Regions from separate parts of the Planosporangium spinosum genome, predicted to be linked through region 2. Evidence: riboswitches for the same ligand, from Rfam matches in the RefSeq annotation. Region 2 holds a riboswitch; each other region holds the start of a gene.
What was found. A riboswitch is a leader RNA that binds a small molecule or an ion and turns the genes downstream of it on or off. The one in region 2 is predicted to bind cobalamin.
Positions count from the first base shown of each region.

Region 1: linked by a shared signal. The riboswitch ahead of ACNTMW_RS23555 (VWA domain-containing protein) and the one ahead of ACNTMW_RS32760 (CbtB domain-containing protein) in region 2 are both predicted to bind cobalamin.
Region 3: linked by a shared signal. The riboswitch ahead of cobN (cobaltochelatase subunit CobN) and the one ahead of ACNTMW_RS32760 (CbtB domain-containing protein) in region 2 are both predicted to bind cobalamin.

Region 1 covers NZ_JBLYUB010000019.1:50,518-63,855, forward strand. Annotated here, with positions in the region: gene cobN (cobaltochelatase subunit CobN) at 1-483, shown strand, start outside; gene ACNTMW_RS23545 (hypothetical protein) at 579-1,106, shown strand; gene ACNTMW_RS23550 (hemerythrin domain-containing protein) at 1,164-1,733, opposite strand; cobalamin riboswitch at 1,943-2,108, shown strand; gene ACNTMW_RS23555 (VWA domain-containing protein) at 2,190-4,130, shown strand; gene cobO (cob(I)yrinic acid a,c-diamide adenosyltransferase) at 4,130-4,744, shown strand; gene ACNTMW_RS23565 (cobyrinic acid a,c-diamide synthase CobB) at 4,738-6,075, shown strand; gene cobI (precorrin-2 C(20)-methyltransferase) at 6,066-6,782, shown strand; gene cobM (precorrin-4 C(11)-methyltransferase) at 6,779-7,579, shown strand; gene ACNTMW_RS23580 (cobalt-precorrin-5B (C(1))-methyltransferase) at 7,614-8,735, shown strand; gene cbiE (precorrin-6y C5,15-methyltransferase (decarboxylating) subunit CbiE) at 8,732-9,919, shown strand; gene cobJ (precorrin-3B C(17)-methyltransferase) at 9,916-11,631, shown strand; partial or broken gene ACNTMW_RS23595 (4Fe-4S binding protein) at 11,619-11,777, shown strand; gene ACNTMW_RS23600 (HoxN/HupN/NixA family nickel/cobalt transporter) at 11,798-12,856, shown strand; gene ACNTMW_RS23605 (precorrin-8X methylmutase) at 12,865-13,338, shown strand, end outside.
Region 2 covers NZ_JBLYUB010000044.1:19,014-22,438, reverse strand. Annotated here, with positions in the region: gene ACNTMW_RS32770 (hypothetical protein) at 1-285, shown strand, start outside; gene ACNTMW_RS32765 (CbtA family protein) at 640-1,377, opposite strand; gene ACNTMW_RS32760 (CbtB domain-containing protein) at 1,397-1,618, opposite strand; cobalamin riboswitch at 1,649-1,787, opposite strand; gene ACNTMW_RS32755 (hypothetical protein) at 2,151-2,312, shown strand; gene ACNTMW_RS32750 (FxsB family cyclophane-forming radical SAM/SPASM peptide maturase) at 2,322-3,425, shown strand, end outside.
Region 3 covers NZ_JBLYUB010000019.1:36,099-49,826, forward strand. Annotated here, with positions in the region: gene ACNTMW_RS23480 (acyl-ACP desaturase) at 1-39, shown strand, start outside; gene ppk2 (polyphosphate kinase 2) at 143-1,066, shown strand; gene ACNTMW_RS23490 (hypothetical protein) at 1,101-1,640, opposite strand; gene ACNTMW_RS23495 (hypothetical protein) at 1,738-2,691, opposite strand; gene ACNTMW_RS23500 (sigma-70 family RNA polymerase sigma factor) at 2,778-3,272, opposite strand; partial or broken gene ACNTMW_RS23505 (transposase) at 3,993-4,290, shown strand; gene ACNTMW_RS23510 (hypothetical protein) at 4,374-4,643, opposite strand; gene ACNTMW_RS23515 (sodium:solute symporter family protein) at 4,654-6,321, opposite strand; gene ACNTMW_RS23520 (glycoside hydrolase family 13 protein) at 6,514-8,115, shown strand; gene ACNTMW_RS23525 (CsbD family protein) at 8,257-8,430, opposite strand; gene ACNTMW_RS23530 (MFS transporter) at 8,518-10,002, opposite strand; gene ACNTMW_RS23535 (YhjD/YihY/BrkB family envelope integrity protein) at 10,109-10,978, shown strand; cobalamin riboswitch at 11,008-11,184, shown strand; gene cobN (cobaltochelatase subunit CobN) at 11,261-13,728, shown strand, end outside.

The sequences.
Region 1 (13,338 bases), on a different contig from region 2:
GACGACTACTTCCAGTACCACGGCGGAATGGTCGCGATGGTCCGCAGCCTGCGCGGCAGCGACCCGGCCGCGTACATCGGCGACTCGCACCGCCCCGAGCAGGTGAAGACCCGGACCCTCGCGGAGGAGACCAAGCGGGTGTTCCGGGCCCGGGTGGTCAACCCGCGGTGGATCGAGGCGATGCGCCGGCACGGGTACAAGGGCGCGTTCGAGCTGGCCGCGACCGTGGACTACCTGTTCGGCTACGACGCCACCGCGGGTGTGGTCGACGACTGGATGTACGAGCAGCTCGCCGCGGCGTACGTGGCCGACAGAGGCGTGCGTGACTTCCTGGAGAAGTCCAACCCGTGGGCGCTGCGCGGCATCACCGAACGACTGCTCGAAGCGGCTGATCGGGGGTTGTGGGCCGAACCGCGGCAGGAAACCCTGGACGAGCTGCGCGCGGCGTACCTCGCGGTGGAGGGTGACCTGGAGGACTCCTGACCCGCTGCCGGACCCCGCTCGTTGTCGGGCCCCGCTTGCGACGGGTACGGTGGCGCGGCCGTAGTCTGGTCAGTACCGAGAGTGAGTAACCCGACGTGCCAGCGAACCTCTCCTCCGTCATCGCGGCTACCGCACAGTGGCTGGTCCGCGCCTACCCGGCGCCCGGAGGGACGTTCAGCGCCGCGCTCGCCGAGGTACAGGCGCGCCAGGCGGCGACCGTGGCGGCCTGGCTGCGGTACCCGACCGTGATGGACGCCGCCCTGCTCGGCGTCGTCGGCCCGGGTGGGGCGGACCGGCTGGACTGGCTGGTCGGGGCGGACGCCACGGAGCGTTCCGACACCGAGTACGCCTGGCGTACCTGGGTCGACGAGGTCGTGGCGAGCTGGGCCGCCTGCCTGCTGGCCGACGCCGACCTGGCCGCCGCCGCGGTGGCCGCGGTCGGCGGCAGCGACCACATGGCCGGGCTGTACTGCGACTTCCGCCGCCTCACCGCCCCCGACGACCGCGACCGCTACGCGTCGGCGCTGCTGCGCCACCCGGACCTGCTGGACCCGGTGGCGCGGCTGCACCGCGACCAGCTGCTCGCCCGCCTGCGCGCCGCCGGCCCCGCGGCGGCGGCCTGACCGTCCGGCCGGTTCAGGCCACCGCCTCCGGTCGGTTCCGGCGGCCGCCCGTGGCGGTCAGCCCTTGTGCGTCTTGGCGTACTCGCGCATCGAGTCCCGGACCCGGTCGAACACGGCCAACGGCGGCCCGGCCAGGAGGTTGCCGACCGCGGACTCCGGGGCGTTCGGGTGCGGGCGGGTCGGCGCCGTCCGCTCGGCCGCCTTCACCGCGTCCGCCATCCGCCGCAGCTGGTCGGCGTCGACCGTCTGGCGCAGGCCCGAGAACTCGTCACGCTCCTCGCGCTCGGCGTGGGCGATGATCGAGTCCTTCGCCGCCCGGAACCTGATGTCGAACTCCGGCTTGTCGATACCCAGGTCGTACAGTTCGGCCAGCATGCGCTTGGCCTGGTCCTCCTCGTGCAGCCGCTCGTCGACGACCTGCTTGCCGTTGGCGATCTTGCGCCGGGCGACGGGGTGGACGACCTCTTCTTCCGCCGTCTCGTGGACCGCCAGCAGCCGTACCAGATCCTCGAACACCTCGCGCTTACGGTCGCCCTTGGCCGTCTCCATCTCGGCGAACATCGTCTTGATCTGGTTGTGCTGGTCGACCAGCAGCTCCACCACGTCCTTTTCCCGCGTCGTGGTCATGGATCCGACTCCTCACGTCGCGATCGGTGCGGACGCCGGAGACCTTCCCCGATCCGCGCCGCTCATGCCATCCGTACCGCCCGCCGTGCGGGGACCCGGCCGGTGGCCGCCCGCGCCGGGCGGACCGCCACCGGACAGGCGATCATGGGGCCTGTCACGTTGACGCGGACCCGGCCGGTGGGACAGCATGACCACCAGAACGGCAGTGGAGGAACCCGGTGCGAATCCGGGGCGGTCCCGCCACTGTTACCGGGGAGCGAACCCTCACCGACGCGCCACGGCCGCATCTGCGGCGGGAAGGCCGAGGGGGCGACCGCTCCGGGTCGAGCGCCGACCCGGAGTTGTCGTACGCGCCGATCCGGGAGCCAGGAGACTCCAGCCGTTCGTGGAACACCGACACGCGGGCGTGGACACCCGCGGAAGGGACTTGCGCATGCCTACGCGCCTGAGCGGCGGATGATCCCGCCGTACCCGTTCGCCGCCGTCGTCGGCCTCGCCGACCTGCGCCTGGCGCTGCTGCTCACGGCCGTGTCGCCGGCCGTCGGCGGCGTGCTCGTCCGCGGCGAGAAGGGCACCGCCAAGTCGACGATCGTGCGGGCCCTCGCCAGCCTGCTGCCCGAGGTCGACGTCGTCGACGGCTGCCGGTTCGCCTGCGACCCGGCGACGCCCGACGCGTCCTGCCCGGACGGGCCGCACCTCGACCCCGCGGGCATCCGGCGGCGGTCCCGACTGGTCGAACTGCCGGTGGGTGCCACCGAGGACCGGGTGGTCGGCGCGCTCGACCTGCAGCGCGCGCTCGGCGACGGCGTCAAGGCGTACGAGCCTGGCCTGCTGGCCGCGGCCCACCGGGGCGTGCTCTACGTCGACGAGGTCAACCTGCTGCCCGACCACCTGGTCGACCTGCTGCTCGACGCCGCCGCCATGGGCCGCGCCCACGTCGAGCGCGACGGCGTTTCGGTACAGCACGCGGCCCGCTTCCTGTTGGTCGGCACGATGAACCCGGAGGAGGGCGAGCCCCGGCCGCAACTGGTCGACCGGTTCGGCCTGGTGGTCTCCGTCGCCGCGCCCGACGACCCGGGCATGCGCGCCGAGGTGGTACGTCGGCGGCTGGCGTACGAGGCCGACCCGGCGGGCTTCGCCGCCCGGTGGGCCGGCGAGGACGCCGCCCTCGCCGCGCGCATCGTCGCCGCGCGGGACCGGCTGCCCAAGGTCCGACTGCCCGACGCCGAACTCGACCGCATCGCCCGGATCTGCCTCGCGTACGGGGTGGACGGGTTGCGCGCGGACATCGTCGTCGCGCGTGCGGCCACCGCGCTCGCCGCCTGGCACGGCCGCGACGAGGTCACCCCGGCGGACGTGGCCGACGCCGCCCGGCTGGCGCTGCCACACCGCCGCCGCCGCGACCCGCTGGACCCGCCCGGCACCGACGAGCAGCGACTCGAAGAGGTCCTGGCCGACAACCGCCCGGACCCCGACGACGACCCGCCGCCGGGCGACGGCGGTCCGGGCGATGGCCCGGACGGTGGCCCCGATTCCGACCGCGGCCCCGACGACCGGTCCGACCGCGACGAGGCCGGCCCCGACGGTCACGCCGACGCCGACGCCGACGGGTCCGGGTCGTCGCGTCCGACCCGCCAGCCGGCCCCGGTCGGTGCGGCGTACCGGCCGCAGGCGCTGCGGGTACCCGGCCGTGGCGCCGCCGGCCCGACCGGCCGGCGGTCTGCCGCGTACGCCCGCACCGGTCGGGTCGTCGGCTCCCGGCTGCCGGCCGGCCGGCTGGCCAGCGTGCACCTGCCGGCGTCGGTACGGGCCGCCGCCGCCCGCGGATCACGCCGCGTCCAGGCGACGGACCTGCGCGAGGCGGTACACGTCGGCCGCGAGGCCAACCTGGTGCTGTTCGTGGTCGACGCGTCCGGCTCGATGGCCGCACGAGCCCGGATGCGCACCGTGAAGACGGCCGTGCTGTCGCTGCTGCGCGACGCGTACCAGCGGCGCGACAAGATCGGCATGATCACGTTCCGGGGGGCCGGGGCACAAGCCGTGCTGGAGCCGACCACCAGCCACGAGGTGGGCGTGGCGAAGCTGGCCGACCTGCGCACCGGCGGCCGTACCCCGCTCGCGGAGGGCCTGCGGGCGGCGGTACGGACCCTGGCCGCCGAACGCCGGCGCGACCCGCACCGCCGCCCGCTGCTGGTCGTCGTCACCGACGGCCGGGCCACCGCGGGCGCCGACCCGCTGACCGTCGCGCCGGCGCTGGCCGGTACGGCCGCTGTCGTGGTCGACTGCGAATCCGGCCCGGTCCGCCTCGGCCTGGCGAAACGCCTGGCCAGCGCGCTGGACGCCGGCCACATCCCACTCGACGCGCTCGACGCCACCACGATCAGGAGGGCCGCCTGATGCCGCAGGGTAATCCGGAGAACGTACCCGACGACGGCCTCACCACCCGCCAGCGGCGCCGCCAGCCGGTGCTCGCCGTGCACACCGGGACCGGCAAGGGCAAGTCCACCGCCGCGTTCGGCATGGCGCTGCGCGCCTGGAACGCCGGCTGGCCGATCGCGGTCTTCCAGTTCGTGAAGTCCGAGAAGTGGCGGGTCGGCGAGGAGGCGGCGTTCCGGGCGCTCGGCGACGCGTACGCCGCCAAGGGCGTCGGCGCGCCGGTGACCTGGCACAAGATGGGCGAGGGCTGGTCGTGGATCCAGCGCGAGGGCACCGAGCGGGATCATGCCGCCGAGGCCGCCGAGGGGTGGGCCCAGGTCAAGCGCGACCTCGCCGCCGAGCGGTACCGCTTCTACGTGCTCGACGAGTTCACGTACCCGATGACGTGGGGCTGGGTCGACGTCGCCGACGTCGTCGAGACGCTGCGGAACCGGCCGGGCAGCCAGCACGTCGTGATCACCGGCCGGCACGCGGCGCCCGCGCTGGTCGAGGCCGCCGACCTGGTCACCGAGATGGGCAAGGTCAAGCACCCGATGGACGCCGGGCGCAAGGGCCAGCAGGGCATCGAGTGGTAGCCACCCCGCGGGTCGTCATCGCCGCGCCCGCCTCCGGGCACGGTAAGACGACGGTCGCCACCGGGCTGCTCGCGGCGTTCGCGGCGCGCGGCCTGTCCGTGGCCGGGTTCAAGGTCGGCCCGGACTACATCGACCCCGGCTACCACGCCCTGGCCGCCGGCCGGCCCGGCCGCAACCTCGACCCGGTACTGGTCGGCACAGACCTGATCGGGCCGCTGTTCGCGCACGGTGCCGCCGGTGCCGACCTGGCCGTCGTCGAGGGCGTGATGGGCCTGTACGACGGGCGTACCGGCGCCGGCGACCACGGCTCGACCGCCGAGGTCGCGGGGCTGCTGGACGCGCCGGTGATCCTGGTCGTCGACGCGGCGGCGCAGGGCCGCTCGGTGGCGGCGCTGGTCCACGGCTTCCGGTCGTTCGGCGACGGCGTCCGCATCGCCGGGGTGATCCTCAACCGGGTCGGCTCGTTCCGGCACGAGGACCTGCTGCGCGCCGCGTGCGAGGAGATCGGCACCCCGGTGCTGGGCGCGCTGCACCGGCACGAGGCGGTCGCCGCGCCGTCGCGCCATCTCGGCCTGGTACCGGCGGTGGAGCGCCGCGCGGAGGCGGTCGCCTCGGTGAAAGCGCTCGCCGACCTCGTCACCGCGTCGGTCGACCTGGACCGGGTGTTCGCGGTGGCGCGGTCCGCGCCGGCGCTGTCCGCCGAGCCGTGGTCGCCGCAGGTCGGTACGCCGGTCGGCCCCCGGCCGGTGGTCGCGGTCGCCGGCGGCCCGGCGTTCAGCTTCGGGTACGCCGAGACCGTCGAACTGCTGCGCGGGGCGGGCGCCGAGGTGGCCCTGTTCGACCCGCTGCACGACACCGCCCTGCCCGACGGCGCGCGGGGACTCGTCGTCGGTGGCGGCTTTCCCGAGGTGTACGCGGCCGAACTGTCGGCCAACGAGCCGCTGCGCGCGTCCGTGGCCGCCCTGGCGGCGTCCGGCGCGCCGGTCGCGGCCGAGTGCGCCGGCCTGCTGTGGCTGTGCCGGACCCTGGACGGTGCGCCGATGTGCGGGGTCGTCGACGCCGACGCGGCGATGACGCCTCGCCTCACCCTGGGATATCGCGACGCGGTCGCGGTGTCGCCGAGCTGGCTCGCGCCGGTCGGTACCCGCGTCACCGGGCACGAGTTCCACCGCACCGCCGTCACCCCGACCGCCGACGGCACCCCCGCCTGGGCCTGGCGCGACGCGCCGCCGGAGGGGTTCGTCACCGGCAACGTCCACGCGTCGTACCTGCACCTGCACTGGGCCGCGGCCCCGGAATTCGCCCGACGGCTGGTGGAAGCATGCGCCTGATCGGGGTCGGGGTCGGCCCCGGCGACCCGGAGCTTGTCACGCTCAAGGCGGTGCGCGTGCTCGCCACGGCGGGCCGCGTCTTCGTACCCGTCCTCGCCGCCGACGACACGGGCCGCGCGGAGGCGACCGTCCGCGCGCACGCCTCGCACGAGCGCATCGAGCGGCTCGTGTTCGCGCTCAATGAACGCAGCGACACCGCGCGGCGGGAACGGCACTGGGACGCCGCCGGTGAGCGGGTGGCGGAGTGGCTGCGCGAGACCGGCGGGACGGCGGCGTTCGCGACGATCGGCGACCCCAACGTGTACTCGACCTTCGCCTACCTCGCGCAGACCGTACGGGAGCTGCTGCCGCAAACGGTGGTCGAGACGGTCCCCGGGATCACCGCGATGCAGGCGGTGGCGGCCGTGTCGGGGACCCCGCTGGTCGAGGGCACCGAGCCGCTGACCCTGCTGCCGCTGGCCCGCGGGGTCGAGCCGCTGCGGGAGGCGGTGGCCGGCGACGGCACCGTCGTGGTCTACAAGGGCGGTCGGCACCTGCCCGAGATCGCCGAGATCGCGAAGGAGGCCGGCCGGGACGCCGTGTACGGCGAGCACCTGGGCCTGCCCGACGAGCGGGTCCGGCCACTGTCCGACGTCGACGGTGCCGGCCCGTACCTGGCGACCGTGCTGCTGCCGGCGCGCCGCACCAGCCGAGGAGGAAAGCTGTGACGGGTAGGGCAACGTTTGTCGGCGCCGGTCCGGGCGCGGCCGACCTGATCACCGTCCGCGGCGCCCGCGCGCTGGAGCGCGCTGACGTCGTGGTGTGGGCGGCCAGCCTGGTCTCCCCGGACGTCCTGGGCTACGCCCGCGACGGCGCCGAGATCGTCGACTCCGCCGAGCTGACGCTGGAGTCTACGGTGGACATCTACCAGCGGGCGGCGGCCGAGGATCTGCACGTGGTACGCCTGCACTCCGGCGACCCCGCGCTGTGGGGCGCCATGCAGGAGCAGCTCGACCGCTGCGCCGAGCTGGGCCTGGAGGTCGAGGTGATCCCCGGGGTGTCGTCGTTCTCGGCGGCCGCCGCGGCGGTGCGGCGGGAGCTGACCGTCCCCGAGGTGGCGCAGTCGGTCATCCTGACCCGGCTCGAAGGCGGCAAGACCCCGATGCCGGCCGGCGAGAGCGTCCGGGAGTTCGCCCGGCACGGTACGACCATGGCGCTGTTCCTGTCGGCCGCCCGCGCCAAGCAGCTCGCCGAGGAGCTGCAGGCCGGCGGGTACGCCCCCGAGACCCCGGTGGTGGTCGCCTACCGGGTGACCTGGCCGGACGAGCTGATGCTGCGCTGCACCGTCGGTACCCTGGCCGAGACCGTACGCGCGCACAAGCTGTGGAAGCACACGCTGTTCCTGGTCGGCCCGGCGCTCGATGCGCACGGCACCCGCAGCCACCTGTACCACCCGGGGCACTTCCACGGGCACCGGCGGGCCGACCGGACGGCACGTCAGGCGCTGCGGGCCAGCGGTGGATGACGTCCCCGCGCTGGGCGATCCGGCGGCGGACGGCATCCCCGCGCTGCGCGAGCCCGACCTGCCGCGGACCGCGAAGGTCCGCCCGAAGGCGTTGCGTACCGGCTGGACGACCGGTACCTGCGCCTCGGCGGCTGCGAAGGCGGCCGCGTCGCTGCTGCTGACCGGCGCGCCACCGCCCTGGGTCGAGGTGGCGCTGCCCAGCGGCCGCCGGGTGACGTTCGCGGTCGAGGAGTCCGCTGTGGCGGCCGGATCGGCGACCGCCGTGGTCGTCAAGGACGCCGGCGACGACCCGGACGTCACGCACGGCGCCCACCTGACCGCGACGGTGTCGTGGCGTGACGGCGACGGCGTCGAGCTGGACGGCGGCGAGGGCGTCGGCGTGGTGACCAAGCCCGGTCTCGGCCTGTCGGTCGGCGGGCCGGCGATCAACCCGGTACCCCGCGCGATGATCACGCAGGCGGTGCGTGAGGTCGTCGGCGACCGTGGCGTCCGGGTGGTGATCAGCGTGCCCGGCGGCGAGAAGATGGCGCGCAAGACGACCAACCGGCGGCTGGGCGTGCTCGGTGGCATCTCCATCCTCGGTACCACCGGGATCGTGCGCCCGTTCTCGACCGCGTCGTGGCGGGCCAGCGTGGTTCAGGCCGTCGGAGTCGCGGCGGCGCAGGGCGAGGACACGATCGTGCTGTGTACCGGCGGGCGCACCGAGTCCGGCGCCATGGCGCTGCTACCCGAACTGCCCGAGGTGTGCTTCATCGAGGTGGGTGACTTCACCGGGGCGGCCCTGCGGACGGCGGTCGAGCGGGGCATCACCCGCGTCGTCTTCGTCGGCATGGCCGGCAAGCTCACCAAGCTCGCCTCCGGGGTGCTGATGACGCACTACACCCGCTCCGCCGTCGACACCGGCCTGCTGGGCCGGCTGACGGCGGCGGCCGGCGGCTCCGGCGCGCTGATGGCCGAGGTGGCCGCGGCGAACACCGCCCGGCACGCGTACGAGCTGTGGGCCGCCGCCGGCCTGCTGCGGACCGCCGGCGACGCGCTGTGCGCCCGGGTACGGGACGTGCTCGTCGCGTTCTGCGGCCTGCCCGCCGAGGTGGCGATGGTCGACTTCACCGGGAAGGTCGTCGTCGCCGCCACCGAACCGGGGTGGGTCTCATGATCACGGTGGTCGGCTGCGACGGCGGGCCGCTGCCGCCCGCCGTACGGGCACTGCTCGCCGACGCGACCCTGGTGGTCGGCGCCGCCCGGCACCTGGCACAGGTCGACACCGCCGCCGAGCGGTTGGTCATGGGCAGTGTGGCCGCCGCGGTGGAGAGGCTGTCCACCCACGACGGTCACGCGGTCGTCCTGGCCAGCGGCGACCCCGGCTTCTTCGGCATCGTCGCGACCCTGCGCCGCGCCGGCCTGCGACCGGACGTCGTAGCGGCGCCGTCCTCGGTGGCGCACGCGTTCGCCCGCCTCGGGCTGCCCTGGGACGACGCCGTCGTGGTCTCCGCGCACGGGCGCGACCTGCGCCGCGCGGTCAACGTCTGCCGTGCCCACCGCAAGGTCGCGGTGCTCACCGCGCCGGGCGCCGGGCCGCACGAGCTGGCGAAGGAGCTGGCCGACACGTCCCGCCGGATCGTGGTGGCCTCCCGGCTCGGTACCCCCGACGAGCGGATCACCGGACCCGACGGCGACTGGGCGGACCCGAACGTGGTCCTGGTCCTCGCCGACGGCGTGCCCGTGGGCGGCGCACCCGGCGGCGACGCCGGGCCGTCGCCGCGCTGGGTGGCCGGCGCGCAGCCCGGGCCGGCGGGCTGGGCGCTGCCCGAGGAGGCCTTCGACCACCGCGACTCGATGATCACGAAGGCGGAGGTACGGGCGCTCGTCCTGGCCCGGCTCGGCCCGCGCCTGGGCGACCTGGTCTGGGACGTCGGCGCCGGTAGCGGCTCGGTGGCGGTCGAGTGCGCCCGGCTGGGTGCCGCCGTCGTCGCGGTCGAACGCGACCCGGACGCCTGCGACCGGGTGCGGCGCAACGCGGCAGCGTTCACCGTGGACGTCAGCGTGGTGCACGGGTCCGCGCCGGCGGTACTGGCCGGCCTGCCCGCGCCGGACGCGGTCTTCGTCGGCGGGGGAGGGGCGGCGGTCCTCGCCGGGTGCCTGGAGCGCCGGCCCGCCCGCGTGGTCGCCGCGTACGCGGCCGTGGAGCGGGTCGGACCGGCGCTGTCCGCGCTGACCGGCGCGGGGTACCGCGCCGGCGGTACCCAGATGCAGGCGAACCGGATCGCCCCGCTGCCCGGCGGGGTGCACCGACTGGAGGCGACGAACCCGGTGTACGTGGTGTGGGGGGAGCGGTCATGATCGCACTGGTGACCGCGACGGCGGCCGGCCGGGAACTCGCGGCGCGGCTGGCCGCCGCCTGGCCGGGGGAGACGACCACCTACGACGGTACGGTCGCCGAGCAGCTCCACGCGGCGTGGCCCCGGTCGCGGGCGCTGGTGTGCTTCCTCGCCACGGGCGCGGTGACCCGGCTGGCGGCGCCGCTGCTGCGCGACAAGCACACCGATCCCGGGGTGGTCTGTGTCGACGAGGCCGGCCGGTTCGCCGTCGCCCTGCTCGGCGGCCACGACGGCGGCGCCAACGAGCTCGCCGAGCGGGTGGCGGCGGTACTCGGTGCGCAGCCGGTCGTCACCACGGCCACCGACGCGAGCGGGCTGACGCCGCTGGACACGTACGGCCGGGACCTCGGGTTCCGCCTCGCCGACGCCGCGCCCGTCGCCCGCGTGACCGCCGCGCTCCTCGACGGCGCCCCGCTGCGGGTGGAGTCCGACCAGACCTGGCCGCTCCCCGCGATCGTGGACAGTCCGACCGCCGGTGACCGGTCCAACCGTCCGAGATCGCTGGTGGTCAGCGACCGGGCAGCCGCCGAAGGCGACCTGATCTACCGGCCGCCGTCGCTGGTCGTCGGCGTCGGGGCGAGCCGCAACGCACCCGCCGACGAGATCGACGAGCTGATCGCGAAGTCCCTCGCCGAGGCCGGGGTCGTCGCCGGTTCCGTGCGGTGTGTCGCCACCGTCGACCTCAAGGCCGACGAGCCGGGCATCCTCGAGGTGGCGCGGCGGCACGGCTGGCCGGTCGTCACCTACCCGGCCGCGACGCTCAGGTCCGTCGACGTGCCCAACCCGTCCGCGGTCGTCGACGCCGCCGTCGGTACGCCCAGCGTCGCCGAGGCCGCCGCGCTCACGGCGGCCCGGGAGGCCGGCCGGGACGCCGAGCTGATCGCGCCGAAGCGGGCCGGCGCCATGGCGACCGTCGCGGTCGCCCGGCTGACCCCGCGCGGGCGGCTGAGCGTCGTCGGTCTCGGCCCGGGCGCTGAGGACCTGCGCACCCCACGGGCCACCGCGGTCCTCCGGCGGGCCGGCATCGTGGTCGGCCTCGACCAGTATGTCGACCAGGTCCGCCACCTGCTCACCCCCGGTATCCGGATCGAGGCCAGCGGCCTCGGCGCGGAGGAGGAGCGGGCGCGTACCGCCGTCGCCCTGGCCACGGCCGGGCACGCCGTCGCGCTGATCGGCTCCGGGGACGCCGGGATCTACGCGATGGCCTCCCCGGCGCTGCAGGTGGCCGGCGACGACGTCGACGTCGAGGCGGTACCCGGGGTCACCGCCGCCCTCGCCGCCGCCGCGCTGCTCGGCGCGCCGCTCGGCCACGACCACGCGTACCTGTCGTGCTCGGACCTGCACACGCCGTGGCCGGTCATCGCCGACCGGCTGCGCGCCTGCGCCGCGGCCGACCTCGTCGTCTGCCTGTACAACCCGCGCAGCCGCAAGCGGCAGGCACAGTTCGACGAGGCACTGGCGATCCTGCGCGAGCACCGGCCGGACACCACGCCGGTCGGCCTGGTCCGGCAGGCCAGCCGCCCCGACCAGCGGGTCACCGTCACCACGCTCGCTGACCTGGCCGCCGACCCGTCGCGGGTGGACATGTTCACGGTCGTGCTGGTCGGATCGAGCCGCACGGAGAACCGCGCCGGCCGGATGGTCACGCCGCGGGAGTACCGATGGCTGCCGTGACGATCGGCGCCTGCGCCGGCTGCGGGGCCTGCCTGCTGACCTGCCCCACCCACGCGATCCGCCCCGACGGGGGTCGCCTGTACGTGCGGGACGACCTGTGCACCGAGTGCGGCGAGTGCGTCGAGGTCTGTCCCGTCGACGCCATCGACCTGATCGAGGAGGAAGAGTGAGCCTGCGCGAAGCAGTGGCACCTGCCAGTACCTGGACCAGGGCGGAACGGCTGCGCCTGTCGGGCATCGTGGCGACCGTCGTGCTGCTCAACGTCGCCGGCTGGTCGCTGTACCTGTACTACAGCACCAGCCTGGCGGCGGCGAGCGCGTTCGCCGGAGCCGGGACGCTCGCGTACGTGCTCGGCATCCGGCACGCCTTCGACGCCGACCACATCGCGGCGATCGACGACACCACCCGGCTGATGCTGCTGCGCGGGCGTCGCCCGGTCGGCGTCGGCTTCTTCTTCGCGATGGGGCACTCGGCCGTCGTGGTCGTGCTGGCGTTGGTCGTCGCGTTCGCCGCGCGCAGCGTGCACGTCGAGCCGTTCCAGCACGCCGGTGGCCTCGTCGCGACCGTCGTCGCGGTCGGGTTCCTGCTGCTGGTCGGCGTGCTCAACGCCACCGTCCTGGCCGGCCTGGCCGGGTTGTGGCGGCGGCTGCGCCACGGCGAGGTGGACCAGGCCGCGATCGACCGGGAGCTGGTCAACCGGGGCCTGATGAACCGGATGCTCGGCGGGCGGGTCCGCGGGCTGATCCGGTCGAGCTGGCACATGTTCCCGGTCGGGCTGCTGTTCGGCCTCGGCCTGGAGACCGCCAGCGAGGTGACACTGCTGTCGCTGCAGGCGTCCACCGCCGCTCAGGGTACGGTGCCGGCCCTGGCGATCCTCACGCTGCCGCTGCTGTTCGCCGCCGGGATGTCCGCGATGGACACCGCCGACTCGCTGCTGATGACCCGCGCGTACTCGTGGGCCTACCGGCACCCGGCCCGCCGGCTGTACTACAACCTCGCCACCACCGGCATGACCGTCGTCGTCGCCGGGTTCGTCGCATCGGTGTACCTCGCCGGCCTGGTCGACGAGTTCACCGGCGTGGGTGGGCCGATCGGCGCGTACGCCGGCATCGCCGACCACTTCGAGCTGCTCGGCTACCTCATCGTCGGCGCGTTCGTGCTGGCCTGGGGCGGCGCGGTGGTGGCCTGGAAGCTGGGCCGCTTCGACCAGCGGTACACGTCGTGAGCGCGATCGTGAACCGGGCGGTACACCCGATCGAGTCGGAGTCGTACCGGATCCTGCGTTCGGTCGTGGACACCGCGCACCTGCCGGCCCGTACCCGCGACGTGGCCGAGCGGATCGTCCACACCACCGCGGATCCGTCCTGGGTGGACGATCTCGTGGCCGACGAGGCGGCCCTGGCGGCCGGCGCGGCCGCGCTGGGTGCCGGTGCCCCGCTGGTCGTGGACGTCACGATGGTCGCCGCGGGCGTCACCCGGTACCCGTCGGTCTGCCAGGTGAGCAGCCCCGCGGCGCGCGACCTGGCCGCGCAGACCGGCCTGACCCGATCGGCGGCGGCCGTGCGGCTCGCGGCAGCAGCGGCACCCGACGGTGCCGTCTGGGCGGTCGGCAACGCGCCGACCGCGCTGTACGAGCTGATCCGACTCGCCGAGGCCGGCGAGCTGCGCCCGGCGCTCGTCGTCGGGCTGCCCGTCGGCTACGTCGGC
Region 2 (3,425 bases):
GACCGTGTCGGGCCGGACCAGCAGCCGCAGACCCCGCAGGGTCGGCCGTGGCAGCGGGTGCAAAAGCGCGGCCAGCCGCGCCCGATCGGCCGGTTCGAACCGGACCTGCTGCCCGCCGAGTTGGCGCTGCAACACTGCGAGCTGATGACGCAACGACAGGACCTCAACGTCCTTGTCGCGATCGCCGCCTGGCAGCAGTCGCAGCAACGCGAACAGGTTCGTGACGCCCAGGTACGCCAGTCGAAGGAGCACGAGTCGGCATCATCGCGCAGTCACCGACGATGATGGACGAGGAGGACGCCGACGACCTGACCAAGATCCAAGCTGCAGGACGAAGTCGCTTCCTACCAGCACTGACGCATTATTCGGCACGCACAAGGTCGGGCGGTCCCACTCCCAACCGGCCATGGACGTCGACAGCACAAACTCAGACCAGACCCGACCGTCCGGGTCTAGTCCGCGCGACGGTACGCCGGCTGTCGGTTGGCACCGAGGTGGGCCGGGCATGGGTGGCGTGTGTTGCGGTTAGTGGCGTTGCGGGCGGGGCCGACGCGGATGCCGGCAGCGGGTTGGTGCGGCCCCGCGTGGCGGCGTCCGCGCCGGCCACTGGGGCAGGGTCGGCCGGTGAGCGGGGCGGACTCAGGCCACGGCGACGGGCTCCGGGGTGCGGGCACGGCGGCGTTGGCTGCGGTCCGTGAGCGCGCCGAACAGCAGCCCGAGAGTGGCCCACAACACCAGCTGGGTACCCAACGAGGCCAGCCGGAAGTGCCACAGCACGGTCGCGGGGAAGTCTGCGGGTACCTCGTTGACCGCGGGCAGGAGTGCGGCGGCGACCGCGACGAGGGCGACGAACACGCCGACGGCGACGAGCACGGCGTTCCAGGCGCCGAGCCGGGCTGTCAAATTGCGGCCAAGCAGGGTCGCGCCGATCGCGGCGGCGACGGTGATGCCGATCATGGTGAAATACAGCGCGGTACGCCGGCCGATGGTCTCCTCGGCGCCGACCGCGGGCGGGTTGGCCGGGTATTTCAGGAACGGCACCAGTTCGACGGCGACGAACCCGGCCGCGGCGACCAGCAGCGCGGTGGCGCGGGCCGGCAGCCGGCCGAGCCGCCCGTAGGCGACCGCGAACGCGAGGGCGAAGATGCCGCCGAGCGCGGCGCCGTAGACCACGACCGCGGTGGCCAGTCCGATCGTGGACTGGATGGTGCGGCTGACCAGTTCGTGGTCGTGGTCGCCGGGTGGGGTGTGCGCGGCCTCGAACGCGATCGCGGAGTCGACCGGAGGCTCACCGAAGGCGGTGGCGAACAGGTAGGCGAGCAGCCCGCCGGCGATGCCGACGAGCATGCCGCGCACCAGCAGGGTACGTGCGCTCATGGTTGAGGACCGCCTGCCGTCAGTGGCAGGGGAAGCCGAGCAGGTGCCGGCCGTCGTGGGTGAACTCGTGCACCCAGTGGCCGCCGATCAGGGAGGTGGCGCCCTGTTCGGCGCCGACGAAGTAGATCGCGAGCGCGGCCAGCAGCAGCCCGAAGACCGCCCAGGGCAGCAGCTGCCGCAGGGGGATCGGCGCCGGGACCGGTGTCGCGGCGGGGGTGGGTAGAGCGGTGGCCTCGGCCATGACGAACCTCCTTGGGATCACGCGTCCCGCTTGGTGGTGTCGACGACGGCTCGGGGTCTGACTCCCGGTGCACCTCGCAAGGCGGACCGGCCACAGTGGCGCGACCGCGCCGGATTCTCACCGGCTTCCCGCACCGTCACAACGGTTGACTGTCGACGCTACGGGCCGTAGCCAGCTGCCGTCAACTGTCGTACACGTCACCGGCGCGGCGGCCGAGGACAGCGCCCGTGCGCCGGTGCGCCGGTGCGATGGAAATCCGCAAGGCCGAACAGCCATGGCCGAGGCCGATGCCCCGCCCGGTGGCCGCCGTCGGCGAACGCCCGCGGCGCTTACCGATGTCGCACCGCAGCCGCGCGCACAGCGAGTGATCCGCGCGGACAACACCCGAGCGGCGTCACGTGCGACCTGAGCCAGGGTGGACCTTGTCCGGATGGAGGGATATGTCGGTACGCGCAACCGTGACGACAACGCACCGTGTCCGACCATAAACTCACAGCACTCGCGCCGATGCGGAAGTGAGGTAGCCGTTCCGATGGATACAACTCGACGCCTCGACCAGCCCGCGAACCCCTTCGACAGTGTGGTCCTCACCGAGGCCATGCGCCGCGCCCGGCGACGCCTCGCGACCGAACGCGCCGCCGACGGCGGACCCGGCTCGTACGCCTCGCGTCCGGACCACTGCACCGCGCCGTAGCCGGTCACGATGGCCGTCGCGCTGACCACGTTCATTCTCAAGGTGGCCAGCCGCTGCAATCTTGACTGCGACTACTGCTACGTCTACCACCACGCCGACCAGTCCTGGCGCCACCAGCCCCGGTTCATGCCGCTGCCGGTGGCGCAGGCGGCGGCCCGGCGCGTCGCCGAGCACGCCGATGCCCACGGCGTCGGGCATGTGCTGGTGGTGCTGCACGGAGGTGAGCCGACCCTGGCCGGGCGTGAGCGCATCGACGCGTACTGCACGCTGATCCGCCGCACGATCCCCGAGCCCATCCGGGTCGACTTCGCCATGCAGTCCAACGGCAGCCTGCTCACCTCGGACTGGCTGCCGGTCCTGCAGCAGCACCGGATCAGGGTCGGGATCAGCCTGGACGGGCCCCGCGCGGTCAACGACCGGCACCGCCGGGATGTCGCCGGCCGGTCCAGCTACGACGCCACCGTCGCGGGCATCGAGCTGCTGCGTGAGCACGCCCCGGATTGCTACGGCGGCCTGCTGTGCGTGGTCGACCTCGCCGCCGACCCGGTCGCCGTCTACCAGCACCTCGCCTCGTTCGACCCGCCGATGATCGATTTCAACCTGCCCGACGCGCACTGGGACAACCCGCCACCCCGCCCGCCCGGCGACACCGCCGGCTACGGGCGGTGGCTGGTCGGAGTGTTCGAGGCGTGGGCCGCCGGCGCGGCGTACCGGCACTCGATCCGGTTCTTCGACGACGTCATCGGCCTGTCACTGGGCGCGACCAAGTCCACCGAGGCCCTCGGCCTGGCCCCGGTGACCCTGGTCGTCATCGAGTCCAACGGCGCGCTCCAGGGCGTGGACACCCTCAAGACCACCTTCGCCGGCGCACCCGACCTCGGCCTGACCGTCACCGACGACGCCCTCGACCGGGCGCTGGCCGCTGCGCAGGTCGCCGACCGGCAACAGGGCGTCGCCGCACTGAGCCCGACCTGCCGGCGCTGCGACCTGGTGGGCGTGTGCGGCGGCGGCTACCTGCCCCACCGGTACGCCGGCCGTAACGGCTTCGCCAACCCCTCGGTCTACTGCGCCGACCTGCAGGTGGTCATCCGGCACATCCAGCGCCGGTGCGGC
Region 3 (13,728 bases), on a different contig from region 2:
GAGGCCCGCCGCCAGCGGGTCACCGTCGGCGCCGGCTGATCGTCCGGGCGCCGGGGCCGGCGGACCGGGCGTTCAGCCGGGCCCGGCCCATCGGCGCGCGTTCACCGGTGGCGGCGACGGGTACGTCACCCGTATGGAGGGCGTGAGGGAAGCACCCGACTACACGCGGGACCTTGTGCGGCTCGGTGACTATACGGTCGTCGATGACGGTGACGACGATCCGGTGCTGCTCACCAAGGATGGCAAGCCGGTCGAGACGTGGCGCGAGGGGTACCCGTACCGGGAACGGATGGAGCGCTCCGAGTACGACCGCGACAAGCGCCTGCTGCAGATCGAGCTGCTCAAGCTCCAGCGGTGGATCAAGGATTCGGGGGAGAAGCTGGTCATCCTGTTCGAAGGGCGTGACGCGGCCGGCAAGGGCGGCACGATCAAACGGTTCATGGAGCACCTGAACCCGCGCGGCGCGCGGGTCGTGGCGCTGGAGAAACCGAGCGAGCGCGAGCGTACCCAGTGGTACTTCCAGCGCTACATCGCCCACCTGCCGGCCGCCGGAGAGATCGTGCTCTTCGACCGGTCCTGGTACAACCGGGCCGGCGTGGAACGGGTGATGGAGCTGACGTCGCGTACCGAGTACCTGGAGTTCATGCGCCAGGCCCCGGAACTGGAACGGATGCTGGTGCGCTCGGGCATCCACCTGGTGAAGTTCTGGTTCTCGGTGTCCCGTAGCGAGCAGCGCACCCGGTTCACGATCCGCCAGGTCGACCCGGTCCGGCAGTGGAAGCTGTCCCCGATGGATCTCGCCTCGCTGGACAAGTGGGACGACTACACCGAGGCCAAGGAGGCGATGCTCTTCTACACCGACACCGCCGACGCGCCGTGGACGATCGTGAAGAGCAACGACAAGAAGCGGGCCCGGGTCGAGGCCATGCGCTTCGTGCTCGACCAGTTCGACTACACGGGCAAGGACCCTGAGGTGGCGGGTACGCCGGACCCGCGGATCGTCGGGCGCGCCTCGCAGATCTTCGAGGAGGGCGAACAGGCCACAAGCCTCCAGGTCCGGCTCTGACCCCGGCCGCCTTCCCGTGATCCTGAAGGTGAGGTCACGTCAGTTGGGCGACGACGTTTCCTGCGTCATCGCGGGCGACGATGGCGGTGATGTCGGAGAGGTCCATACCGTTACGTCCGGAAGCGTGACGGGGTAGCCAGACCGCGTATGCGCCGATCTGGCGACCGCCGGTCGCGGGCAGCGGATGTACGGTGGCCGTGGCGGTCTGGTCGAGCATGGTGACCGCGACGCTGGCGGCGGTGCCCCGCACGGTTCCGACCAGGATGACTTCCCGCTGCTGTGGGTCCAGGGGTGCGATGTAGGGCGTCGGTTTGGCGGGTAGCAGCGGCGGGCCGACGGTCTTCAGCGCCGATGGTGCCGGATCGCAGAAAATGAATTCGTTCTCCTGGCGGTCCACGTGCTCGCCGCCGGCACGGGCCGCGCGTACGCAGAACGCGTCTTCGGCCAGCCAGGCGGAGGTTTCCCAGCCGGGTACGCGTGCGTCCAGTACCACCGGCCCGCCCACGGTCGGGGGATGTTCCACACGGGCAGGCGGCTTGCCGGCACAGCCCTGCACAGCGAGCAGCCCGGCCACGACGACCATGATGATGCGTAGACGCATGTCTCCAGTATGTCCTCGTTCCTTCGTTCCCGCTGCGGCCAATGGCCGCAGCGGGAACGAAGGTGATGCATCAGCAGAAGCAGGCGTACTCCCAGCCAATCTGGTAGTTCATCCACACCTGGGGGGTACTCAGAGGCAGTTTTACGGTGCTGGCACCCGTAGCGGAACGTTGGTCGGACGGGCCGCCGGCGCTGTGGCCGTGCCATTCCACCTTGTGGAGCGTCCCGTTCCACGTCACGGACCAGCCGTCGCTACAGAGCGGCACCTGGTACTCAAGCCCGAAGATGTGGGACAGGGCGACGGTAAAGTTGGCGCAGTTGCCACCGGACTCGTTGCGGCTCGGTGAGGCCTCGATGATCTGAGCACCATTGCCCGACCAGGAGACCTGGGTGTAACCCTTCTGGAGTTCCTTGCCGCCCAGCACACCAGTACCCCAGCCGTGTGCCGTCCCAGAGCCCATCGCATACCAGGCCGAACTGTCTGACGCTGACACGTTGTACAGCTTGTAGCAGCCGGACCATTCGTAGTCGGGGTCCGGGTAGTTGGTCTCGCTGTAGACGCAGCCGGAGCTCGCGATCGGCGGCTCGTCCATGGCGACGACGCCCTCGGGTTGTGCCTGTCGCCGGGCCTCGTCCGGGCTGAACCCGGCGGCGATCGCGTCGGCGTAGACACTGCGGCCAGCCGCCGCGTACGCAGCGGCTGCGGCGGTGGCCGAGGACCTGCTGACGGCGTGCGGGTCTAGGACCTGTACGGCGCGGTCGTAGATGCGCCGACCGTCAGCTGCGGTGGTCGAGGCCCCAGAGTCTTTGAAGATCACTTGTGCGCCGGTGGGGGCGACGACGGTGATGCCGTCTGTGTAGCGCAGGCGAACGGCCGAGCCGTCGTACAGCCGCTCGGTGGAGATCAGAGCCGGACTCCAGGCCTTCCCCTTGGCGGGAGGAGCGGCCTGTGCCGTGCCTCCCGCCAGCGTCGGACCGGCCAGCAAAGCGGCGGCGACGACGATGAGTGCGCGATGGAACCTCATTGAATAGTGCCTCCCGTGTAGCACTCCTGATGGGGTCGCCGCGTACACGCGGCAGCGGGAGATGGATGCTGCACGTGGGGTAGCGGTCAGTTTTGCAAATCGTGACGCAGTGTCTGGAGTGCCCGTACCGTCTGGCTGGTCACGGTCCTCGGCGAGCACCCCAGCAGACGTGCCGTCTGCTCGACGCTGAGGTCGCCGAGGAAGCGCAGCGTCACGACGGCACGCTGACGCGAGCCCAACCGTCGCAGTGCAGGCAGCAGCAGCGCACGATCGTCGACGGCGTTGTACGAGTTCGGAGTCGGGACGTCGTCGGTCGCGACGAGCGTCGCCACCTCGTGCCGCCAGCGTGATCGACGACGCTCGGTCAGGAAGCTATGAACCACGACACGTCGGGCGTACGCCCCCAGCTCCGCATGCCGGTCTAGTTGGTCCCAGCGCTGGTGCACTTTGTAGAGCGCCACTTGAACAAGGTCGTCAGCCTCGTACCAATCTCCACAAATGCCGTAAGCCTCCCGACGCAACCATCGTCGGATCGTCTGGACGAATGCCTCGAACCCCACCTCGTCTACATCGTTCTTCATCGGCTGCCCCGTTCCCCGCGTAATCGGCGCCCCTCCGATGCAGCGCACGGGGGCCGCCACGTTGTGTACGTCTGGAAACCCGCGCCGTTCAGGCCGGGAGACCATATAGAACTATATCTATATAGCGGCTCTTGTTGACGTATTTGCGCCCTTGGGCAGTCGGTTCGGCGCCAGCGGAACGTGGCTGGGCGCGACCCCTCGGCGTTTCCGTCGCAGTACCGCGAGCCATGCGGCGCGACAGTCGCCGGAGGGCGGCCAAGGGATCCACGCTCGGGGAGTCTCCTGACGCGTCAACCGCCGGCGACGACTGACCGCCTCGATCACCCTGATGCGCCCGGCACTCGCTGGGACTCTCGTCGGCGAGCACCAGGCCGTGCCCGCTGGCGTAGCTGGAACGGCCCCATCGCAAAGAGAGAGCCCTATCCGGGCCGGTCGCGTGCGCTCCAGAAGGGACGATGTGGTCGAGCAACAGAGGGGTCGGCGCGGTCGTGACGAGCGCGGTGCGGGCTCGCCGGCGGCGGCATTCGCCGACGCCGCGGCAGCACAAGGTCACCGCGTACCTCAACGATGCTGAGTACGCGGACGTGCTGGCGGTGGCCGCGTCGGGGCGGATGGCGGTGGCCGCGTATGTGGCGGAGGCCAGTCTCGCGCCCATGGCGAGGGATGCCACGACACCGGCGGTACCGGCCGGGGTGGGGGAGTTGCTGGTCGAGTTGATGGAGGTGCGGGCTGAGCACAAAGATCCACCTGGCTGTCGACGGGCGGGACCGGCCGTTGGCGGTCCTGCTCACCCCGGGCCAGTCCGGCGACAACCCGCAGCTGCTGCCACTGCTGGACGCCATCCGCGTCAAGGCCGCTGGTCCGGGCCGCCCACGCAATCGGCCGGACCTGCTGATCGCCGACAAGGGCTATGCCCACGAGTCCACCCGCCGGGCGCGGCATCCGCCACGCCATTCCCGAACGGTGCGACCAGATCGCCCGCCGGGCCGCCAAGGGCAGCCGTGGCGGGCGATCACCCACATAGCAAAACGGCCCCCGCAAATCCAGGATTACCACGCTTCAGGCTCACGGGAGCCGGCCGGGGCGGCGCCGGGACCGGGCTCAGGAGTCCTCGGGGCCGGGGCTACCCAGCTTCAAGGGGCGCAGCCGCATCCAGATCAGGAACCCGGCGCCGAGCGCGAGCATGGCCAGGCCGGTCCACAGGTTGATCCGGACCCCGGCGGCCTTGCGGATCTCGGCCGGGCTGTCGAACAGCCCGACGACCGTGACGATCAGCCCGTACAGGACGAACAGTCCCCCGATGACCCGGCGCACGTCGAACAGCCGCGCCTTGCTGGTGGGAATCGGCTCGTCGGTGTTGTCGTCAGCCATCACTAACCCCTCACAGGAACGGTACGTACAGTGCGGCGGCCAGGACCACGGCGACGCCGCCGAGCAGGAGCGGGTTGCGGTACCAGACGCGGTCGGCGGCGTCCATGTCGGCGGTCAGGTCGACCCGGTCCACGCCGTACACCAGCCCGCGCAGGTCATCCACCTTCTTGGGCGTGGTGAACAGCGTGACGATCGTCGAAACGACCATGACGGTCACGAACGCGATACCCGCGCCCCAGAAGCTCTGGTCGAGGTCGGAGCCGTAGTGCAGGACGCCGGCCCGGTACAGCACGTAGTTGGCGACCGCGGCGACGGTACCGGCCAGCAGCCCCCAGAAGCCGGCCCACGCGGTCATCCGGCGCCAGAACATGCCGAGGATGAACGTGGCGAACAGGGGTGCGTTGAACACGGCGAACAGCGCCTGGATGTAGTTCATGATGTTGCTGAACCCGGCGGCGATGAACGCGGTGCCGATGCCGATGACGACGCCGACGACCGTGATGATCCGCCCGGTGCGCAGGTAGTACGCGTCGTCGCGGCCGCGGCGGACGTACGGCTGCCAGATGTCGTACGTGAAGACGGTGTTGAAGCCGCTCACGTTGGCCGCCATGCCGGCCATGAACGAGGCCATCAGGCCGGTCACCGCGATGCCGAGTACCCCGTTGGGCAGCAGGTCGCGCATGAGCAGTGGGATGGCGTTGTTGTACTGCAGGTCGCCGGTCTTCGTGCCGAGGCCCTTCACGGTCACCAGCGCGACCAGGCCGGGGATGACGGTCACCGCCGGGATGAGCAGCTTCGGGTACGCCCCGATGATCGGCGTGAGCCGGGCGGCGGTCATGTTGCGGGCCGAGAGTGCCCGCTGCACCTCAGCGAAGTTGGTCGTCCAGTAGCCGAACGACAGCACGAAGCCCAGCCCGAACACGATGCCGATCCAGCTGGCACCCAGCGGGTTGTGTGCGCTCCCGGTACCGGCCCAGCTGTGCAGGCCGGCGTCTCCGAGCGGGGAGTGTCGGACGCTCTCGAACAGGCCGGACAGGCCACCGACCTTGATCAGGCCGAGCACCGTGATGGGCACCAGGCCGGCGAGGATCACGAAGAACTGCAGCACCTCGTTGTAGATCGCCGAGGACAGTCCGCCGAGGGTGATGTACACCAGCACGAACGCGGCCGCGACGATGATCGACAGCCACAGCGGCCACCCGACGAGCGCCTGCATGACCAGCGCCAGGGCGTACAGGTTGACGCCGGCGATGAGGACCTGGGCGACCGCGAACGAGATCGCGTTGAGCAGGTGGGCCGGTGCGTTGAAGCGCCGCCGCAGGTACTCGGGGACGCTGTGCACCTTGGAGCCGTAGTAGAACGGCATCATCACGATGCCCAGGAACACCATGGCCGGCACCGCGCCGATCCAGTAGTAGTGCACCGTCATCATGCCGTACTGGGCGCCGTTGGCCGCCATGCCGAGGATCTCGATCGCCCCGAGGTTGGCCGATACGAACGCCAGACCCGTCACCCAGGCCGGTAGCGCCCGGCCGGAGAGGAAGAAGTCCGCGCTCGTGGAGATGGCCCGCCGTACCGCGAACCCCACCCCGAGGACGGTGGTGAAGTACAACGCGAGAAGCAGGTAATCGAGAATGTTCAGGTCGAGGCGCAGTCCGCTCTGCGCAAGGGTGTCCACCGTTCCTCCCGTCACCGGGGTAGAGATCCCGGTCGAACGGAGGTGTTCCCCCAACGGGGGATATTCAACCGCCTCAAATGGATCACGATCCGCCCGGCCGCTCCGCCACCGCGTCGGTGGCCGCTCCGCCCACCGGTACGGCGGTCACTCCGCCGGCCGTGGCGACGCCGGGTCGGCTATCGTCGCCTTTCTGTGACTACCGAGCTGAGTACCCCCTGGTGGCGCGACGCCGTGATCTACCAGATCTACCCTCGTTCGTTCGCCGACTCCGGCGGCGACGGCCTGGGTGATCTGCCGGGTATCACCGCGCGCCTGGACCACCTCGCCGATCTGGGCGTCGATGCGGTGTGGCTGTCACCGTTCTACCCGTCGCCGCAGGCCGACGCCGGGTACGACGTCTCCGACTACCGCGACGTCGATCCGCTGTTCGGTACCCTCGCCGACTTCGACGCGCTGGTCGCCCGCGCGCACACCCTCGGCCTGCGGGTGATCGTCGATCTGGTGCCCAACCACACCTCCGACGAGCACCCCTGGTTCACGGCGGCGCTCGCGGCCGGCCCGGGCAGCCCGGAACGCGACCGGTACGTGTTCCGCGACGAGCCCAACGACTGGGACAGCGTCTTCGGCGGCTCCGCGTGGACCCAGGTGCCGGACGGCCAGTGGTACCTGCACCTGTTCGACGTGCGCCAGCCCGACCTCAACTGGGACAACCCGCAGGTCCGCGCGGAGTTCGCGGACGTGCTGCGGTTCTGGCTCGACCGGGGCGTCGACGGCTTCCGGGTCGACGTGGCGCACGGCCTGGTCAAGCGGTGGCAGGCACCCAGCGACGCGGTGACCCCGCCGCCGCCCGCGCTGCGCGACGGCGACCAGCCGATGTGGGACCAGGAGGGCGTGCACGACATCTACCGCGACTGGCGGCGCATCCTCGACGGGTACCCCGGTGAGCGGATCCTGGTCGCCGAGGCGTGGGTGGACCCGGTCGAGCGGATGGCCCGCTACGTGCGGCCCGACGAGATGCACCAGGCGTTCAACTTCGCGTACCTGCTGACGCCGTGGTCGCCCGCCGAGATCCGCGCGGTGGTCGACTCGTCCCTGGCGGTCTGTCGGGCCGTCGGCGCGCCCACCACCTGGGTGCTGTCCAACCACGACGTGGTCCGCCATCCCAGCCGGTTCGGCTACCCGCGGACCAACAACGACCGGGTCGGCATCGGCGCGGACGACCCGCAGCCGGACGAGCAGCTCGGCCTGCGCCGGGCCCGCGCCGCGACGACGCTGATGCTCGCGCTGCCCGGCGTGGCCTACCTGTACCAGGGGGAGGAGCTGGGCCTGCCCGAGCACACCACGCTGCCCGACGAGGTGCGCCAGGACCCTACCTGGGAGCGGTCCAGCCACAAGGTGCGCGGCCGGGACGGCTGCCGGGTGCCGGTCCCGTGGGAGCCGGGTGGCCCGTCGTACGGCTTCGGCCCGGGGACGGCGAGCTGGCTGCCCCAGCCGCCGGTCTGGGACCGGTACGCGCTCGGCCGCCAGCGCGGGGTCGCGGGGTCGACCTACGAGGTGTACCGGGAGGCGCTGCGGCTGCGCCGGGCGCACGGGCTCGGCGCCGGGGACGTGACCTGGGACGACGGCGCCGGCCCGGACGTGGTGGCCTTCCGTAACGGCGAGGTCATGGTGGTGGCGAACCTGGGCGACGAACCGGTGGTGTTGCCGGCCGGGGCGCGGGTCCTGCTGGCCAGCGGCGAACTCGACGGCGACGGCCGGGTGCCGGTCGACACGGCGGTGTGGGCGCTCGTCTGACCGTGACTTGCCCCTGGTGACCACAACGTCCGGGACGTTGTGGTCATCGGGGTGGCCCGAGACCACAACGTCCCGGACGTTGTGGCAAGGGGGCGCCCGGAGATCTCCGGGCGCCCCCGCCGCATTCGGTGGAAGATCCGGTCAGCGCTTGAAAGCGTCCTTGATCTTCTCGCCGGCCTGCTTGATGTTGGCCTTGAACTGGTCGCCCTTGCCTTCGGCCTCGAGGCTCTCGTCGTCGGTCGCCTTGCCGACGCCCTCCTTGACCTTGCCGGCAAGGTTCTCGGACTGGTTTTCCAGCTTGTCGTCGTAGCCCATGTCAACCTCCAGGTCCCTAGCGGACTACCGGTTACTTACCCGCCGGCCGACAACCTCAATCACACCGCCGGCCCGGCGCGGCTTCCGTCAGGCTGTCGCGGCCCGGCGCGTACCGTCGATCGACGGCGTCCGCGACACCACCGACAGCGGCTTGGCCACGTGCTCCAGCGAGCGGCCGTGGGCCGGTACCGCGTAGAACAGCGCGACCAGGCCGCCGACGGCCATCAGGCCGGCGCCGACGAGGTACCCGATGAACAGCGGCGTCGGGTCCTTGGCGTCGCCGATGAGGCGGGCGAACATCCAGGGGGCGACGACGCCGCCGAAGAACTGCGCGACCGCGAAGAAGAACGAGATCGCCTGCGCCCGCAGTTCGATCGGGAAGATCTCGCTGACGGTCAGGTACGCGCTGGACGCGCCGGCGGAGGCGATGAAGAATACGACGCACCACAGGATCGTCTGGGTGACCGCGTTGAGCGCGCCGATCCAGAACAGGTACCCGCTGATCGCCAGGATCGCCGCGGACACCAGGTAGGTGCCGGCGATCATCGGCTTGCGGCCCACCGTGTCGAACAGGCGGCCGAGCAGCAGCGGGCCGGCCAGGTTACCGAGCGCGAACGGGAAGAAGTACCACGGGATGCGCTGGTCGGGGATGTGGTAGAAGCCCGACAGGACCAGCCCGTACGTGAAGAAGATCGCGTTGTACAGGAACGACTGGGTCACCAGCATTGCGAAACCCAGTACCGACCGGCTCGGGTACTCGCGCAGCATGACGCGGGCGATCTGCCGGTATGTCACGGTGTCGGTCGGCTTCACCTCGATGGTGGCGTCCTCGCTCAGCGCGGTCAGCTCCTTGCCGTCGGCGCGGACGTGCTCCTCGATCCGGGCGACCGTCCGCTCGGCCTCCTCGGCGCGGCCGTGGGTGAGCAGCCACCGCGGGCTCTCCGGGACGTGCTTGCGCAGCTGCCAGATCGCCAGGCCGATGACCGGGCCGACGAACAGGCTCATCCGCCAGCCGAGGTCCTTGGGCAGGATGTCCGGGTTGAGTAGGACCAGTTGGGACGCGGCGCCGATCATGGCACCCAGCCAGTACGTGCCGTTGATCGCGATGTCGACCCGGCCCCGGTAGCGCGCCGGGATCAGTTCGTCGATGGCCGAGTTGATCGCGGTGTACTCGCCGCCGATGCCCATGCCGGCGATGAACCGCATCGCCAGGAACGACCACAGGTTCCAGGCGAACCCGGACAGGCCGTTGAAAACCAGGTAGATGCCCAGGGTGACCAGGAACAGGTTGCGCCGGCCCAGCCGGTCGGACAGCCGCCCGAACACCAGCGCGCCGACCACCTCGCCGAGCAGGTAGACCGAGGCGGTCAGGCCGACCTCGCCCGCGGTCAGGTGGAGGGTGTTCTGGTCCTTGAGTACCGAGGCGATCGACGCCGCCATCTGGATCTCCAGGCCGTCGAGCACCCAGGCCACGCCGAGGGCGACGACCACCAGCCAGTGGAACCGCGCCCAGGGCAGCCGGTCGATACGGGCCGGTACGTCGCTGCGGACTGTTTGTGGGGAACTGGTCATTGGGCACCTCCGTGTCAGCGGTCTTGCCCATGCCGCTGACTGCCCAAACTCGACACCTTAACGACCATTAACTACCGATCGGCACAAAACAATATCTGGAGGGGACGTGGGGACGCTGCGCGCCGTGCCGCGCCGGCTGATCGGCAGGGTCGTCGGCGCGCTGCGCGGCCGTGACCTGGCGCTGCACGCCGCGGCCACCACGTTCTACGGCGGGATCGCCGTGGTACCCGTCAGCCTGCTCACCCTGCGGCTGGCCGCGGCGATCGTGGGCACCGACCGGTTGGCGGCGCGCGCCGGTCGGGTGGCTGCCGCGTTCCCGGCCGAACTGGGCGCGAACCTTGCCGCCACGAGGCTGGTGACGGCCGGACTGCACCTGTCCGCCGCCCAGGCGGTGGCGGCGCTGCTGCCCGCCACCCTGTACGGCGAGGGGCTGCGCCGCTCACTGGTGTCGCTGGCCGGCGGTGCCGCGGCGCGGCGGGAGCGGGCCATCGGGTGGCGCGGCCGGCTGCTCGTGCTGCCGCTGCTCGCCGCGGGCCCCGGGCTGCTGCTGGCGCTGCTGCTGGCGCTGCCCTGGGCGGCCGGGCTGCTCGGCCGGGGCGGCCTGGCCAGCGTCGCGGCGGTGGTGGTGTCGTTCCTGGGCGTGTGGCTCGCACTCAGCCCGGTGGTGATCTGGGTGTACCGGTTCGTCGGCCCGGCGCGCCCGCCCTGGCCGGCGGCCACCGCCGGCGGGTCGTTCGCGGCGGCTAACCTGTCCGGCTTCCTGCACGGCTTCGTGCTGTTCTGGTCGCTGCCGCTGAACCTGGGGCTGCCGTTCGGCGGGTTCGCCGCCGTGGGCGCGGTCGTCGCCGTCGCGCTGTGGCTGTACGTGCTCCACGTCGTCGTCCTGGTCGGGTACGTGTTCACGCGGCAACTGGGCCGGCTCGTCGCCCCGCACCCGTCACCCGGCAGTGGATCGGCGCCGCCGGGCGATCCGTGATGCCGTAGCATCCGCGACGGCGGCAGTGGAGGAACCCGGTGCGAATCCGGGGCGGTCCCGCCACTGTCACCGGGGAGCGACCCTCACCCATGCCACGGCCGGCACACGCCGGTGGGAAGGCGGAGGGGCGACTGCTCTGGGGCGCTGCGCAGCGTCGAGCGCCGAGCCAGAGCAGTCGTACGTGTCGATCCGGGAGCCAGGAGACTCCGGCCGCCGGGGGACGAGAAGTCCCCACCTACGACCCTGCGACCGGGGCGCGGACCCCGACGGGAGTTGCCTCTCATGACGTTCGTCCTGCTTTCCACCGCCGACACCGACCTGCTCGCGGCCCGGGCCAGCGGCGCCGACTGGCGGGTGGCCAATCCGACCCGGCTCGATCCCGCGGACGTGCCCGGCCTGCTCGACGGCGCGGCGCTCGCCGTGGTCCGGCTGCTCGGCGGCCGGCGTACCTGGCCCGAGGGTCTGGACGAGGTGCGGCGTGCCGGGCTGCCGGTGGTGGCGCTCGGTGGTGAGGCCACCCCGGACGCCGAGCTGACCGCGCTGTCGACCGCGGCCACCGGCGTGGTCGGAGACGCGCAGCGCTACCTGGTCGAGGGTGGCCCGGACAACCTGCGCGAGCTGTACCGGTTCCTGTCCGACACGGTGCTGCTCACCGGCGAGGGGTTCGCGGCACCCGCGCCGGCGCCGGCCTACGGTGTGCACGGCACCCACGACCAACGGCCCGACCGGCCGACCGTCGGGGTCGTGTTCTACCGGGCACACGCTCTCGCCGGCAACACCGCGTTCGTCGACACCCTCGCGGCCGCGATCGAGGAGCAGGGCGCCAACGCGCTGCCGATCTTCGCGTCGTCGCTGCGCGCGGTCGACGACGGCCTCGCCGAACTGCTGGGGCGCTGCGACGCGCTGGTGGTGACGGTGCTCGCGGCGGGTGGCACCACGGCCGCCGACGCGAGTGCGGGCGGCGACTCCGACGCCTGGTCGGTGGAGGCGCTCGCGGCGCTGGACGTACCGGTGCTCCAGGGGCTCTGCCTCACGTCGAGCCGCGCCCAGTGGGCCGGCTCCGACGCCGCGCTGAGCCCGATGGACGCGGCGATGCAGGTGGCGATCCCGGAGTTCGACGGCCGACTGATCACGGTGCCGTTCTCGTTCAAGGAGGCCGGCCCGGACGGTATCCCGGTGTACCTCGCCGACCCGGAGCGCGCCGCGCGGGTGGCCGGCATCGCGCTGGCGTACGCCCGGCTTCGGCGCGTCGACAACCGCGACAAGCGGCTGGCGATCGTGCTGTCGTCGTACCCGACGAAGCACTCGCGCGTCGGCAACGCGGTCGGCCTGGACACCCCCGCCTCGGCGGTCTCCCTGCTACGGGCGCTGCGCGCGGCCGGGTACGCCGTGGGCGAGTTCCCTCAAGACGGCGACGCGCTGATCCACTCGCTGATCGCGGCCGGTGGCCACGACGTGGAGTGGCTGACCGAGGACCAGTTGGCGGCGGCGCCGATCCGGGTTCCGTTGTCCGACTACCGGGGCTGGTTCGACGCGCTGCCGGAGTCGCTGCGCGCCGACATGCTGGACGCGTGGGGCGAGCCGCCGGGCGAGCTGTACGTCGACGGCGACGGACCCGATAAGGCAATAGTGCTGGCCGGACTGCAATTTCAAAACGTGACGCTGATGATCCAGCCGCCGCGCGGCTTCGGTGAGAACCCGATCGCGATCTACCACGACCCTGACCTGCCGCCCTCACACCACTACCTCGCCGCGTACCGGTGGCTGGCCGGCAACGTCGACGCCGTCGTGCACCTGGGCAAGCACGGCACCCTCGAGTGGCTGCCCGGCAAGGGGCTCGGCCTGTCCGCCGCCTGCGCCCCGGACGCCGTACTCGGCGACCTGCCGCTGGTGTACCCGTTCATCGTCAACGACCCGGGGGAGGGCACCCAGGCCAAGCGTCGGGGGCACGCCACCATCGTCGACCACCTGGTGCCCCCGATGGCCCGCGCCGACACGTACGGCGACCTGGCGAAGCTGGAGCAGCTGCTCGACGAGTACGCGACCGTGCAGGCGCTGGACCCGGCGAAGCTGCCGGCGGTGCGGGCCCAGGTCTGGACGCTGATCCAGGCCGCCCAGCTCCACCACGACCTGCACCAGTCCGAGATGCCCGGTGAGGACGACTTCGACGACTTCATTCTGCACGTCGACGGGTACCTGTGCGAGATCAAGGACTCCCAGATCCGCGACGGCCTGCACGTCCTGGGCGCCGCGCCGCAGGCCGAGGCGCGGGTCAACCTGGTCCTGGCGGTCCTGCGGGCGCGGCAGGTGTGGGGCGGCCGGCATGCCCACCCCGGTCTGCGCGCCGCCCTGGCGACGCACCTCGGGCTGTCCGAGGCCGACCTGCTGGCCGGGATCGCGCCGGCGGCGACCCCGCCGGCGCTCACCGAGGTCGTCGACGGGCCCGCGACCAGCGCGGCCGACCTCGTCGACCGGCTGGAGGACCTCGCCCGCAAACTGGTCGTGGGCTGCGAGACGCTCGGCTGGGCGGCCGACTCCGTGCCCGCCGTCGTCGCCGAGGTCCTCGGTGGCCCCGTGCCGCAGGTGGAGGGCGTGCTGCGGTTCGCCGCCACCGAGGTGGTACCCCGCCTCGACGCCACCACCGGTGAGATCGGCAGCGTCCTGCACGCCCTCGACGGCGGGTACGTCCCGGCCGGCCCGTCCGGCTCGCCGACCCGCGGCCTGGTCAACGTGCTGCCGACCGGGCGCAA